Regions from separate parts of the Variovorax sp. DAIF25 genome, predicted to be linked through region 2. Evidence: riboswitches for the same ligand, from Rfam matches in the RefSeq annotation. Region 2 holds a riboswitch; the other holds the start of a gene.
The links. Region 2 has a riboswitch for S-adenosylhomocysteine ahead of metH (methionine synthase). Riboswitches for the same ligand answer to the same signal wherever they lie in the genome.
Positions count from the first base shown of each region.

Region 1 (7,443 bases), 940 kb from region 2:
ATGCGCTGCACCCAGCCGCGCCGCACCTCGCGCTCGGGGCAGTTGGAGAGGATCGCCGCGTCCTTCACGGGAATCGCGATCTGGTAGTAGAAACGGTTCGCGGCCCAGCCGCGCACCTGCGCGGGCGTGGCGCGGCCCTCGTTGAGCATGCGGTTGAACGGATGGTGGATGTGATAGGCCTTGCCCCTGGCGCGCAGCTGCGCCTCGAACTCGGCGTGGCTCCAGGCCGGCTCGCCGCTGGGCGCGCGTGGCGGCGCGAGGGAGATGTCGATGAGGGCGATGATGGGCTCCTGGGTCCTGGCTGTTCGTTCGTCGTGCTCAGAGCACGATCTCCATGCCGTCGAAGGCGACCTCGATGCCGCGCCGGTCGAGCTCGGCGCGCTCGGGCGAGTCCTCGTCGAGGATCGGGTTGGTGTTGTTGATGTGGATCAGCACCTTGCGCGTGCGCGCGGGCAGGTCGGCCAGCCATTCGAGCATGCCGCCCGCTCCCGACTGCGGCAGGTGGCCGATGCTGCGGCCGGTCTTGCGGCTGAAGCCCAGCGCGATCATCTCGTCGTCGCGCCAGAAGGTGCCGTCGACCATCACGCAGTCGGCCGCGCGCATCGCGGCATCGACCTCGAGGCTGTGCGCGCCGAGGCCCGGCGCATAGAAGGCGCTGCGGCCGCTCGCGGTGTCGGTCAGCGTGAGGCCGATGTTGTCGCCGGGCACGGGATGCTCGCGGTGCGGCGAGTAGGGCGCGGCCTTGCCGACCAGCGCGAGCGCGCGCAGCGCCAGGCCGCTCACGCCCGGCACCTCGAAGCCGCGGCCGTCGAGCGGCAGCTCGTGGTGCGCGACGCCGCAGAAATGCGAGAGCACGCGCAGGATCGGGTTGCCCTGCGTGAGGTCCTCGTGGACCGGCCCGGTGCACCACAGCGGCAGCGGCGCGCCGCGCTCGCGCAGCATGTAGAGGCCGGTCGAATGGTCGACCTGCCCGTCGACCAGCACCACGCCCGCGATGCCGGTGTCGCGCGGGCCGCGCCCGGGCTGCAGCGCGGGCGTGGCCTTGATCTGTTCGAGGATGTCGGGCGAGGCGTTGACCAGCACCCAGTCGTCGCCCACGTCGCCCTTGGCGCAGATCGACGACTGCGTGCGCGCGCGGGCGCGCACGGTGCCCGCGCGCAGGCCGGCGCAGTTCGCGCAATTGCAGTTCCACTGCGGAAAGCCGCCACCGGCGGCGGCGCCCAGGACGCGGATGTGCATGCGGTGCAGCGCCGCGACGCGGCGCGAGAGAAGGGGGAGGGGAAAGCGAAACCGGCACGGACCGCCGAAGCGGGCCGTGCCGGAAAGGGCGTGGCGCTCAGCGCGCCGCCACGTACATCGTGATCTCGAAGCCGAAGCGGAAGTCGGTGGCTTGAGGGGTGGTCCAGGTCATGAAGTCTCCTTGAGGAATTCCATTCGCAGGCGAAGGCCGATGGGCGCCTTCGGAAGCGGCGAAAGCGCGCTCCGCGGACAGCATACCCAGTTTGAGCAGGCCGCGCAGCGTGGTCGCGGCACCCGTCGTGGCGTGGGCATGGTCCGACGGCGTAGCATCGGCCGCATGCTGGAGGCACTTGGTTCTACAGGCGATGGCACGGGCCGGCTCGACGTGGGCGAGGGCCATCGGCTGCACTGGGAGACCACCGGTGCCGTCGAGGGTCGCGCCGCGCTCGTGCTGCATGGCGGGCCGGGGTCGGGCGCCTCGCCCGCGCTCGCGCGCGGCTTCGATCCGGCGCGCTATCGCGTGGTCGCCTTCGACCAGCGCGGCGCGGGACGCAGCACGCCGCGCGGCGAGACGCGCCACAACTGCACCGAGCTGCTGATCGCCGACATCGAGGCGCTGCGGCGGCACCTGGGCATCGCGCGCTGGCTGGTGGTCGGCGGTTCGTGGGGCGCGACGCTGGCGCTGGCCTATGCGGTGCGCCATCCGGCGTCCGTCGATGGACTGCTGCTGCGCGGGCTGTTCGTGCCGAATGCCTCCGAGTTGCATTGGAGCTTCGAGGGGGCGCGCGCGAGCTATCCCGAAGCATGGTCGCGGCTGGCGGACGCGGTCTCGCTGGCCGAGGGCGCGCCGTTGTTGCCCGCGTTGTGTCGCGTGTTCGCGGGCGATGACCTCGCATTGCAATCGCGCGCGACGCTCGCCTGGCTGGCCTGGGAGCACGCGCAGGGCGGCCCGTCCGGCGCTGCGCCGGAGCCACAAGGCGATGCGTTGCAGCGCGCGATCGATCGCTACAGGGTGATGGCGCACTACCTCGCGCACCGCTGCTGGCTCGCGGACGGCGACGGGGTGAGGTGGGGCGCGCTCGACATGCTGCGCGACCATCCGGTGCTGTTCCTGCACGGCGAGCTCGACCGGACTTGTCGCCCGGCCGCCGCTCGAGCCGTACAGCGCCTGCTGCCCGCCAGCCGCTTCGAGACCGTGCCCGGCGCGGGCCACGACCCCTTCCATCTCGCGATGGCGCAACGCATGGCGCGCGCGCTCGATGCCTTCGCCGCGCAAGGCCGCTTCGACCCGCCGCCTCAGAACGCCTCGGTCACCCCGTAGGCCCGCATCTGCGCCTCGACCTGCGCGACGTCCTGGCACAGCACCACGAGGTCGTGCGCGCGGCCCTCGCGGTCCTTCACGTGCTTGCTCAGCAGTGCCTCGGGCCGGAAGCCCAGCGCCTGGAACACCGCGATCGCGCCGCGCTGGTCCACGGTCATCTGCGCCACCACCTTCTCGTGGCCCTGTTCCATCGCGAGCGCGCAGCCTTCCTGCGCGAGCTGCTGGCCCAGGCCGCTGCCGCGCAGGGCAGGCTCGACCAGCACGCGCAGCTCGGCCACGTGGCGCGACCACGAATGCGGATCGCGGATCACCGCCGCGCAGCCCAGCACCTTGTCGTCGCGCACCGCGAGCACGCTGTCGATGTCGCCGCGCGCGATGGCCCGCACCCAGGCGTCCATCACCTTGGGCTGCGTGATGTCGCGCGGCAGGAACAGCAGGTCGTGCGTGGGCAGCGCCTGCGCGAAGGCCAGCACCGCGCCGGCATCGGCGGCGTCCATGCGGCGCAGCGCGATCTCGCCGTCGACATGCGGCAGCGTGCGCGGATAGAGCCGGGTCGAACCCGGGTTCGTCGAGGTGTCTGCGGCATTCGTCATGTGGATCGCACTCCCAGCCATTCGTCGAGCTTCGGCCACAGCCGTCGCACCGCGTTCGGTCCCGCGGCCAGGCTCACATGGCCGCCCTTGAGCACCACCTCCTCCTTGTCCGCCGATCCGATGCCCGCGATCAGCGGCGCGCCCGCCTCATAGGGAACGATGTGGTCGTGCTGCGCGAGCGCATGCAGCACCGGCACCTCGATGTCGGCGAGGCGCACCGGCCGTCCGCCGATCGAGAGCTCGCCCTTGAGCAGCTTGTTGCCCCACATCAGTTCCTTCACGGTCTGGCGGAAGTACTCGCCCGCCAGCGGCAGCATCTCGGCGCCCCAGCGGTCGAACATGCGGTAGGACTTGACGAACTCGTCGTTCGCCATGTTGTCCCACAGCTGCACCAGGCCCGCGCCGCGGCCCGCGGGGCGCAGCATGTCGAAGGAGGCGAACAGCATCTCGGGCGGCACGTTGCCCACGCTGTCGACCAGCCGGTCGACGTCGAAGTAGCGCTTGTCCGACCAGGCATGGAACATCGTCATGCGGCTGAAGTCGATCGGCGTAGTGAACAGCGCGAGGTTCTTCAGCGGCCCGCCCGGATGCAGCGCCGCGTAGAGCGTGGAGAGCACGCCGCCCATGCAGTAGCCGACGATGCTCACGTCCTCCTCGCCCGAGCGCTGCTGCACGCGGCGGATCGAGTCGGGGATGAAGTCGAGCACGTAGTCCTCGATGCGCAGCCGCTTCTCCTGCGGCCGCGGCGCGTTCCAGTCCATCATGTAGACGTCGTAGCCCTGCCGCAGCAGGTGCTCGACCATGCTCTGGCCCGGCGCGAGGTCGAGGATGTAGCCCTTGTTGGTGGTGGCCATCACGATCAGCACCGGCACGCGGTAGATCTCGTCGACCACCGGCCGGTAGTGGTAGAGGCTCAGCGTGCCGCGGCGATGGATCTCGTCCTTGGGCGTGAGCCCGACCGCGGGCGTGGCGCTGGTCAGGAAATCCAGGCCCTTGATGTTGCGCTGGATGGTGCGCTCGATCTCGGCGCGCAGGTCGGGCAGCACCGGCAGTTCGGCGGCGGGCGTGCTCATGGGCGCGGGCGGCGGGTGCGGGCCGGGGACTTCGAGGCCTTGGCCGCTGCCTTCTTCGCGGGTGAGGGTGCGGGAGCGGGTGGCGCGGCCGCCATCGAGGGCGGCTGCTTCGTGCGCTTCGGCGCCGATGACTGCGGCGCCGGCGCTGGCGCAGCACCGCCGTCCTCGAGCTGCCGCGAGATCCGCGCCAGGTGGTCGTCGATGTGCTGCAACTGCTCGGAGAGCGCCTGCAGGTCGGCGCGCGTCGGCAGGTTCAGCATCGTGAGCAGCCGCGCCATCAGGTCGCCGAGCGCCTTCTGCGCGCCCAGCGAGGCGTTCATGCCGCCATGCATGCCCTGTCGGAACGGATCGGAGGCCATGGCCTCGTTGGCGAACGCGTTGGTGCTCTTTTCCCATTGCGCGGTGAGCTCGCGCCAGATCGCCATGGGGTCGAGGGGAGAGGAGGACTGGGTCATGGCCGCACACCGAGGTTCGTCGTCGGAAGGCCGCGCCGTGCGCCGGCGCGGCGCCTGGGCCGCGCGCTACTTGCGCTGCAGCATCTTCGTGACCTCGTCGACGTTCGACTGGATGCGCTGGCGCACCACCTCGAAGGCATCGGCCTGCGACTTGGCCGCGAGGTTGGCGAGTTCCTTGATGTCGTCGACCGCGCGCTGGAACGACTGGCGGCCGAGCGCGTCGAGCTTGGCGAGGCTTTCCTTCGGATCCTTGCCGGGGATGTCCTTGGCGGCGGCCTGCCAGTCGGTGATCGCGCTCTTGATCATCTCGGTCTGGCGCTGCACCACCGTCTGCAGGCCCTGGAACGACTTCTCGTTGGCCTGCATCAGCGCCTGCAGGTCCTTGCGGCCGCTGTCGAGCAGCTTGCTCGCGCCGTCGGTCATGTTGAGGTTCTGCAGCCGCTCGGCCATGCCCTTGAGCGGGTTGAGCATGTCGGCCGCGCTCGGGGCCGCCTTTCTCTCGGCGCTTCCGCTGCTGCTGCTGGCAGTGGTCTTCTTGGCGGCGGCTTTCTTGGCAGTGGCCATGGTGCGGAATCTCCTGAGGACGTTGGACAAGATGGTGGCGGGACCGGCCGCGCACGCGCGCGGTCCGCCGCCACGATACGCCGCGACGACCCTGCCGCGGCGATCGCGGCCGCGGATTTGCCTGGGGGATTTCCCGAAGGGATGGTGTGCGCCGCGGCACCGGCGCTCGCTGGAGCGCCGGCGGGTAGCGGCAACGGCTTACATCGGCGGCGTGAAGCCGTCGCGGCCGGCCACCACGCGCAGCGCGGTCGGCGTGCCGTTGCGCTCCTGCGCATTGACCAGCACCTTGGCGCCCGGCACCAGCAGCGCCTCGGTGCCGGCGCGGAAGGTCACGACCGGCACGTCGCGCGGCACGATCACGGTCTTCTCGCCGCCCTTGTAGGACAGGCGCAGCTGCTGCCCGCCGCGCACCGAGCGCGGCGCGGCCGCGAGGTCGGCCACGGTGGCGTTGGTCATGGTGCTCTGCGGTTGCAGGTCCCAGGGATAGTGGCCCTCGCCGGTGCCGCGCGCGGCCTCGGGGAACACCACCACCTCGAGCGCCTTCTGCGAGCCGTCGGCCTGCGGCATCGCGGCGGTGCCGATGAAGCTGCCCTTCTTGATGTCGGACAGCTTGATGCGATAGACCTCCGACAGCGACATGTCCGCGGGCCGCGCGAGGCTCACGACCTCGCCGCCGCGGTCCTTGACGACGAGCTTGCTCGCATCGGCGTAGACCAGCGTGCCGCGCACGCGCACCACGGGTTGCGCGGCCTGCGCCTGCTGCGCGAAGGACAGGCCCGGCAGAGTGGCGAGGCCGAGCAGGGCCGCCGTGCAGAGCGCGCGGCGCGCGCTGGACGACGAGGGAGGGGAAAGGCGGGATGAACGCATCGGAGGGGCTTTCGCGGAAAAGGAATGCAGGCAGCGTTGTACGCCTCGACTCTGAGCCCTGCATGACGCGGGGTGTTGGCGCGCCCTCGCGTTCCGTGATGTGGGAAGCCCCGGCCGTTGGCGCCCGTGTCCGGCACGTCTACAATCCGCCGCTTCCGAGGAGCGTTGCAGCGCCGCCAGGCGTGAGGCTCGGACCCATCGCAACCACGCTCATCCGCTGTTCTCGCGGTGAGTCTTTTTCCCCCGACGCAGTGGCCTCGTTCAAACACAGTTCTGGAGTTCACTTCACATGAGCGCTGTTCTCAAGCCCACCCCTGTTTCGTCCGCCGACCAGGCGATCGCCGACCTCTCCCTCGCTGCCTGGGGCCGCAAGGAAATCCGCATCGCCGAAACCGAGATGCCCGGCCTGATGGCCATCCGCGAGGAATTCGCCAAGAGCCAGCCGCTCAAGGGCGCGCGCATCACCGGCTCGCTGCACATGACGATCCAGACTGCGGTGCTGATCGAAACGCTGCAGGCCCTCGGCGCGCAGGTGCGCTGGGCCTCGTGCAACATCTTCTCGACGCAGGACCACGCGGCCGCCGCGATCGCCGCGTCGGGCACGCCGGTGTTCGCGATCAAGGGCGAGTCGCTCAAGGACTACTGGGACTACACCCACGCCATCTTCGACTTCGGTCCCAAGGACTCGAAGGGCGAAGGCCCGAACATGATCCTGGACGACGGCGGCGATGCCACGCTGCTGATGCACCTGGGCCAGCGCGCCGAGAAGGACCTGGGCGTGATCGCCAACCCGGGCAGCGAGGAAGAGCGCATCCTCTTCGCCGCGATCAAGGCCAAGCTGGCCGTCGATGCGACCTGGTACACGCGCAAGTCGGCCGAGATCATCGGCGTGACCGAGGAAACCACCACCGGCGTGCACCGCCTCAACGAGATGAGCGCCAAGGGCACGCTGCTGTTCCGCGCCATCAACGTCAACGACTCGGTCACCAAGAGCAAGTTCGACAACCTCTACGGCTGCCGCGAATCGCTGGTCGACGGCATCAAGCGCGCGACCGACGTGATGATCGCCGGCAAGGTGGCCTGCGTGGCCGGCTACGGCGACGTGGGCAAGGGCTCGGCCCAGGCGCTGCGCGCGCTGTCGGCGCAGGTGTGGGTCACCGAGATCGACCCGATCAACGCGCTGCAGGCCGCGATGGAAGGCTACAAGGTCGTGACGATGGAATACGCGGCCGACAAGGCCGACATCTTCGTGACCACCACCGGCAACAAGGACGTCATCACGCACGACACGATGGCGAAGATGAAGGACCAGGCCATCGTCTGCAACATCG
Region 1 covers NZ_CP136636.1:6,659,795-6,667,237, reverse strand. Annotated here, with positions in the region: gene pqqC (pyrroloquinoline-quinone synthase PqqC) at 1-266, opposite strand, end outside; gene pqqB (pyrroloquinoline quinone biosynthesis protein PqqB) at 319-1,239, opposite strand; gene pqqA (pyrroloquinoline quinone precursor peptide PqqA) at 1,337-1,411, opposite strand; gene R0232_RS30875 (alpha/beta fold hydrolase) at 1,577-2,560, shown strand; gene R0232_RS30870 (N-acetyltransferase family protein) at 2,536-3,153, opposite strand; gene R0232_RS30865 (alpha/beta fold hydrolase) at 3,150-4,226, opposite strand; gene R0232_RS30860 (hypothetical protein) at 4,223-4,681, opposite strand; gene phaP (TIGR01841 family phasin) at 4,748-5,245, opposite strand; gene R0232_RS30850 (hypothetical protein) at 5,444-6,112, opposite strand; S-adenosyl-L-homocysteine riboswitch at 6,264-6,331, shown strand; gene ahcY (adenosylhomocysteinase) at 6,402-7,443, shown strand, end outside.
Region 1: it holds a riboswitch for S-adenosylhomocysteine, as region 2 does, so the genes downstream of both, ahcY (adenosylhomocysteinase) here and metH (methionine synthase) in region 2, are expected to answer to the same signal.

Region 2 (7,443 bases):
TCATGTAGCGCGGATAGCGCGAGGTCGCGACCCAGATCACCAGCGAGTAGATGCAGAACACGAAGGCCGCGCGCACCGGGCCCGGGCGCCACAGCGGGCTGAACGGCACCAGCAGCAGCGGCCAGAACAGGCCGTTGGGCATGTTGGCGTGATCGCGCACGTCGGCCAGTTGCTGCGTGTAGTCGGCCATGTTCCAGTTGGTGAAGCCGAACACGCGCGCGCCGATCGGGTTGAACGGATCGCCGGTCTGCAGGTAGTTGCGCGCATACCAGTAGATGCACGGCACCAGGAACAGCCCGAGGGCCGCGAGCCACGGCAGCGGCCGGCGCTCGCGCCGCGCCACGAACACCGCCACCAGCGGCAGGAAGATCAGCGCCTGGTACTTGGAGCCCGCCGCCACGCCGAGGAAGAAGGCGGCCAGCAGCAGCCAGCGCGCGCGTCCGTGGCGCGCTGCGCCGGGCGCCGGTTCGAGCACGTGGCCCTCGTCCCACCACCACAGCGCGACGAAGGCCGCGAGCACGAACAGCGCCACGCCCATGTCGATGTACGAATTGGGATAGTCGCCCAGCGCGAGCCAGATGCCGGCGCCCAGGCAGGCGATGTAGCGGTTGGCATGCAGCCGGCCGAGGCGATGGATCATCAGCACCGACAGCCAGCCCGCGAGGCCGTGGATGAAGTGGGTGAAGACGTCGTCGTAGACCGTCAGCGCGGCGGCGTAGAGCAGGTCGTAGTTGTAGGGGAACCAGGGGTAGCGCAGCCACTCGTAGACGCCCAGCGTGCCGCTCTGCGCGACCTGGCGCGCATAGGGCAGGTGGTACATCACCTCGTCGAAGGCCACCGGTGGCGCCAGCGGCGAGAACAGCGTGGGCAGGCCCACGAGCAGCAGCGCGGCGAACGCGCATTTCTCGCCGAGGGTGGCTGCCGGCTGCGCGGGCGCCAGAGCGGCGCGCGCCTTCAGCTCGCGGCGCCAGCCGGGCAGCCGCAGCAGCGCCAGCACGATGCCGGCGCCCAGCAGCGCGAGCACCGCGCCCTGGCGCAGCGCATCGGCGATCGCCAGCGCCTGGAAGGCCACGATGAACAGGCCGACGCCGAGCGTGGTCGCGATCGTGCCCTCGAGCCAGGCGTCGCGCCGCGCGGGCGCCCCGAAGCGCGCCAGCACGGTGGCGCCGAAGCCCCAGGCGCCGGCCACGAAGAGCGCGAGCGCCGCGTGGTGCGCGAGGATGAAGAGCAGTGTCTGAATGGGAATCCCCCGGAAGCCTGGATCGGTTCAGCGGCCCGCGGGGCGGGCGGCGTGGATGGCGGCGGCGCGGGGGAACGGAAGGGCCCGCCGCGCGCCGTCAGAGGTTGGGCGCCAGCAGCCGCTCCAGTTCGGATTCGCTCGCCTTGCGGCGCACCGCCTGGTCCTGCAGCTGGTCATGGCCGATTTTGCCTACGTTGAAGTACGTGCTGTCGGGGTGCCCGAGGTAGAACCCCGACACGCTGGCGGCCGGCATCATAGCGAGGCTTTCGGTCAGGCTCATGCCAATGTCCGTGCAGTTCAGGAGGTCGAACATCGGCTTCTTCACGCTGTGGTCGGGGCAGGCCGGGTAGCCGGGCGCGGGGCGGATGCCGCGGTACTTCTCGGCGATCATCTGCTCGTTGCTCAGCGCCTCGTCGGCCGCGTAGCCCCAGAGGTCGGTGCGCACGCGGTGGTGCATGGCCTCGGCGAAGGCCTCGGCCAGCCGGTCGGCCAGCGCCTTGAGCATGATCGCGGAGTAGTCGTCGAGGTCGTCGACGAAGTACTTCTCCTTCTTCTCCACGCCCAGGCCCGCGGTCACGGCGAACATGCCCACGTAGTCCTTCAGGCCGCTCTCGCGCGGCGCGACGAAGTCGGCCAGGCAGCGGCTCGGGCGCATCGTGCCCTCGATCTCCTGCTTCTCGGTCTGCTGGCGCAGGCCGTACCAGGTGAGCGCGGCTTCGCTGCGCGACTCGTCGGTGTAGAGCACGATGTCGTCGTCGTTCTCGGTGTTGGCCGGCCAGAAGCCGACCACGCCGCTCGCGCTGAGCCAGCGGCCCTCGATCAGGCGCTTGAGCATGCGCTGGCCGTCGGCGTAGACGCGCACGGCCTCGGTGCCGACGATCTCGTCCTTGAGGATGGCCGGGAACGGACCCGCGAGGTCCCAGGTCTGGAAGAACGGGCCCCAGTCGATGTACTTGGCGAGCTCGGTCAGGTCGAAGTTGCGGAACACGCGCCGGCCGATGAACTTGGGCGCGGGCGGCACGTAGCTCGACCAGTCGATGGGCGTCTTGTTGGCGCGCGCCCTGGCCAGCGGCCACAGCGGCACCTGCTTCTTGTTGGCGTGCTGCGTGCGCACCTTCTCGTAGTCGGCGTTGATCTCGCCGATGTAGGCCGCGGCCTGGTCGCTCAGCAGCGACTGCGCCACGCTCACGCTGCGCGAGGCGTCGGGCACGTAGACCACCGGGCCTTCGTAGTGCGGCGCGATCTTCACGGCCGTGTGCACGCGGCTGGTGGTGGCGCCGCCGATCAGGAGCGGGATCTTCTTGATGCGGAAGTGGTCGTCCTTCTGCATCTCGCCGGCCACGTACTGCATCTCTTCCAGGCTCGGCGTGATCAGGCCCGACAGGCCCACGATGTCCGCGCCCTCGACCTTCGCCTTGGCGAGAATCTCGTGGCACGGGACCATCACGCCCATGTTCACCACCTCGAAGTTGTTGCACTGGAGCACGACGGTGACGATGTTCTTGCCGATGTCGTGCACGTCGCCCTTCACGGTGGCGATGATGATCTTGCCCTTGGTGCGCACGTCGCGGCCCGCGGCCTCGTCCTGGCGCTTCTCTTCCTCGATGTAGGGGATGAGGTGGGCCACGGCCGACTTCATCACGCGCGCCGACTTCACCACCTGCGGCAGGAACATCTTGCCCTGGCCGAACAGGTCGCCCACGATGTTCATGCCGTCCATCAGCGGGCCCTCGATCACGTGCAGCGGACGGCCGCCCTTGGCGAGGATCTGCTGGTAGGCCTCCTCGGTGTCTTCGACGATGAAGTCGGTGATGCCGTGCACCATGGCGTGCGACAGCCGCTGGTTGACGTGCACCGGCTGCTCGGGCGTGCCGCGCCACTCGAGCTTCTTGCTGTCGTCCTTGGCGCCGCTCTTGGCGCTCTCGGCCACTTCGACGAGGCGCTCGCCGGCGTCGGGCCGGCGGTTGAGCACCACGTCCTCCACGCGCTCGCGCAGCTCGGGCTCGAGGTCGTCGTAGACGCCGACCATGCCGGCGTTGACGATGCCCATGTCCATGCCGGCCTGGATCGCGTGGTACAGGAACACGGTGTGGATCGCCTCGCGCACCGGGTCGTTGCCGCGGAAGCTGAAGCTCACGTTCGACACCCCGCCCGAGACCTTGGCGCCCGGCAGGTTCTGCTTGATCCAGCGCACGGCGTTGATGAAGTCGACCGCGTAGTTGTCGTGCTCCTCGATGCCGGTGGCGATCGCGAAGATGTTCGGGTCGAAGATGATGTCCTCGGGCGGGAAGCCCACCTCGTCGACCAGGATGCGGTAGGCGCGCTCGCAGATCTCGACCTTGCGCTCGTAGGTATCGGCCTGGCCCTTCTCGTCGAAGGCCATCACCACGGCGGCCGCGCCGTAGCGCTTCACGAGCTTCGCCTCGTGCTTGAACTTGTCCACGCCCTCCTTCATGGAGATCGAGTTGACGATGCCCTTGCCCTGGATACAGCGCAGGCCGGCCTCGATCACTTCCCACTTCGAGCTGTCGACCATCACCGGCACGCGCGCGATGTCGGGCTCGCTGGCGATCAGGTTGAGGAAGCGCACCATCGCGGCCTTGCTGTCGAGCATGGCCTCGTCCATGTTGATGTCGATCACCTGCGCGCCGTTCTCGACCTGCTGGCGCGCGACGGCCAGCGCATCCTCGAACTGGCCGTTGAGGATCATGCGCGCGAAGGCCTTGGAACCGGTGACGTTGGTGCGCTCGCCGATGTTGACGAACAGGGATCCCTCGCCGATGGCCACCGGTTCGAGACCGGACAGCTTCATGGGAGAAACGAAAGGCGCGGGGACATCGCTCATGGGGCTCACCTGGGCAGGGGAAGACACGTCAGGTGAGCGTCGTTGCAACCGGGCCTTCCGGGCAGGTTCTGCGAGAAGGCGCCTTCCAAGCCTGACGGCGGGTGCGCGGACCAGGGGTCCCGCGCGCCGCCGCTGCAACGCTCCTTGGAAGGGGTGGCGATTTTACCGGCTGCCGGCCGTGCCAACGGCCCGCGGGTGTATCCGCGGGCCGCCGGGAGGGCTCAGGCCGCCTGCGCGACCGGCGCCGCCGAGGCCGGCAGCCCGAAGGCGCGGTCGAAGGCCCAGTTGAAGACGAAGGTGTAGACCAGGAAGAAGACCACCAGCCCCAGGTCCATCACCAGCGCCTGCCACAGCGAGATGCCCAGGCCCCAGGCGAACATCGGCACCAGCAGCCCGATCAGGCCGCCCTCGAAGCCGATCGCATGGGCGATGCGGCGCTTGAGGCTGCGCCCGCGCACCGCCTGGCGCGCCTCCCAGCGCTCGAACAGGCTGTTGAAGATCAGGTTCCAGATCACCGCGATGACCGAGGCCGCCACCGCCAGCGCGCCCGAATGGCCGAGGCCGGCGCCCGTCAGCAGCGCCAGCCCGGCGCTGGCGGCCACGATGGCGATCCCTTCGTAGAGGGTGATGTAGACGATGCGACGCTGGATTCCCTGCATGACGGACTCTCTTGGCTTGTTGTGTGACTGCGATCCGTGGACTTTATGTGTCTCTTGCTGATATAAAAAGTCAACTTGTTTCAGTTTTATTGAAAGATCGACCCCATGAGGCGGCCATGAGCTTCTCCAGCGACAGCGTCGAGGTCTTCCTGGCCGTGATCGACCACGGCTCCTTCTCGGCCGCCGCGCGCGCCCTGCGCCGCGTGCCGTCGGCGGTCAGCATGGCCATCGCCCACCTCGAGGCCGAGCTCGACCTGCAGCTGTTCGACCGCAAGGGCCGCGAGCCCCGGCCCACGGCCGCCGCGCGCTCGCTCGAGCCGCAGGCGCGCGCGCTGGCGGCGCAGCTGCGCCAGCTCGACGCGCAGGCGCTGGCGCTCACGCAGGGGCTGGAGGAACGGCTCACGCTGGCGATCGCGCCCGAGCTGCTGGCCGCGCCCTGGAGCGGCGCGCTGGCCGAGCTGGCGCACGAGTACCCGCTGCTGCAGGTCGAGGTGCTGGCCGCGCCGCAGGCCGACGCGCTGGCGCTGCTGCATAGCGGCCGGGCCCAGCTCGCGCTGGTGTTCGAGCGGCCCAGCCTCGACGGGCGCGAGGGCTTCCAGGAGGTGGGCAGCGACACCATGGTCGCGGTGATGGCGCCGGGCCACCCGGTGCTGGCCGCCGCGCCCGGCGGCCGCCTGCGCGAGGAACACCTGATCGCCACCCGCCAGATCGTGGTGGCCGGCCGCGACCTCGTCACGGCCATGGACCCGCGCAGCGTGTTCGCGCGCCACCTCTGGCGCACCGACAACGCGCTGGCCGCCCTGAGCCTGATCACCGCCGGCGTCGGCTGGGGCTGGCTGCCGCGCAATTTCGTGCGGCCGCACGTGGCGGCGGGCGCGCTGGTCGAGATCCCGCTCGAGAACCTCAGCAACGGCCTGAACCTGTGGGTGGACGTGGTGTGGTCGCGCGAACGGCCGCTGGGGCTGGGGGCGCAGCGCTTCGTGGCGCTGATTTCGCGCGAGCGGCAGGCTGCCGGGGTGTCGGTGCCTATCGCGTCCTGAGACGCGAGGCTACGGGCCTGGGCTCAGGCCGCTTCCTTGTAGAACCCGGCCGCATTGTTCAGCAGCCGCCCCGCCACCGGCGACACCGCGCGCCCGATCGCCGCGATGTGGTCGGGCGTGGTGCCGCAGCAGCCGCCGACGATGTTGACCAGCCCCTCGGCCGCGAACTCGTGCAGCAGGCGCGAGGTCACGTCGGGCGTCTCGTCGAAGCCGGTGTCGCTCATCGGGTTGGGCAGGCCGGCGTTGGGGTAGCAGCTGATGAAGGTGTCGTCGGCCACGCGCGCCAGTTCCTGGATGTAGGGGCGCATCAGCGCCGCGCCCAGCGCGCAGTTCAGGCCGATGGCCAGCGGCCGCGCATGGCGCACGCTGTGCCAGAAGGCGGTCACGGTCTGGCCGCTGAGGATGCGGCCCGAGGCGTCGGTCACGGTGCCGCTGATGATCAGCGGCAGGCGCTCGCCGCTGTTCTCGAAATACTCGTCGACCGCGAACAGCGCGGCCTTGGCGTTGAGCGTGTCGAAGATGGTCTCGACCAGGATCACGTCGGCGCCGCCCTCGACCAGCGCCTCGGTCTGCTCGTAGTAGGCGGCGCGCAGGGCCTCGAAATCGACATTGCGCGCGCCCGGATCGTTGACGTCGGGGCTGATGCTCGCGGTCTTGGGCGTCGGGCCGAGGGCGCCGGCCACGAAGCGCGGCTTGTCGGGCGTGGAGTACTTGTCGCAGGCCGCGCGCGCCAGCTTCGCGGACTCGAGGTTCATCTCGCGCGCCAGGTGCGCCATCTTGTAGTCCTCCTGCGCGATGGTGGTCGCGCCGAAGGTGTTGGTCTCGATCAGGTCGGCGCCGGCCGCGAGGTAGCCCTCGTGGATGTCGGAGATGACGTCGGGCCGGGTCAGCGACAGCAGCTCGTTGTTGCCCTTCACGTCGCGCTCGAAGTCCTTGAAGCGCTCGCCGCGGTACTGGGCCTCGGTGAGCTTGAAGCGCTGGATCATGGTGCCCATGGCGCCATCGAGGATGGCGATGCGGCGCCCGAGGATCTCGGGCAGTTGCTGGGCACGGGTGTAGACGATCGGCTTCATGGGTCCGGATTGTAGAAAACGCGCCCGCGCCGCACCGCCAAAGCGGTCTTCGGGACTTCAGACCGGCGCGTGCCGCGCCGCGCGCGCCAGGCAACCGACCGACAGCAGCGCCAGCAGGCCGCTGGCGAGGATGGCCAGGTCGTAGCTGCCGCGCAGGTCGAACAGCAGGCCGGCCGCGCTGGCGCCGATCGAGGCGGCCACGCCGACCGCGATGTAGAGCGTGCCGAGGATGGCGCCCAGCGCGCGCGTGCCATACCAGCGCGCCGCCAGCGCCGGGTAGAGCGCGATGCAGCCGCCGTTGGCCGCGCCGAACAGCAGTGCGAACAGCGCCAGCGAAGCGAAGCCGCCGGCCGCCCACCACAGCAGGTGCAGCGCGGCCAGCGCCAGCGTGAGCAGCGAGAGCAGCCGGCGCGCACCGAGCCGGTCGCCGAGCCCGCCGAGCACCAGCCGGCCGCCGACGTTGCCCACGCCGATCAGTCCGATCAGCAAGGTGGCGTCGGCCGCGCCGATGCCCAGCCCCTGCGCCGCCGGCGCCACGTGGACCAGCGCGACGAACAGCCCGATCGAGCCCCAGCCGATGGCCGCG
Region 2 covers NZ_CP136636.1:220,610-228,052, reverse strand. Annotated here, with positions in the region: gene R0232_RS01070 (ArnT family glycosyltransferase) at 1-1,189, opposite strand, end outside; gene metH (methionine synthase) at 1,338-4,052, opposite strand; S-adenosyl-L-homocysteine riboswitch at 4,113-4,237, opposite strand; gene R0232_RS01060 (PACE efflux transporter) at 4,307-4,744, opposite strand; gene R0232_RS01055 (LysR family transcriptional regulator) at 4,861-5,784, shown strand; gene R0232_RS01050 (homocysteine S-methyltransferase family protein) at 5,808-6,857, opposite strand; gene R0232_RS01045 (MFS transporter) at 6,915-7,443, opposite strand, start outside.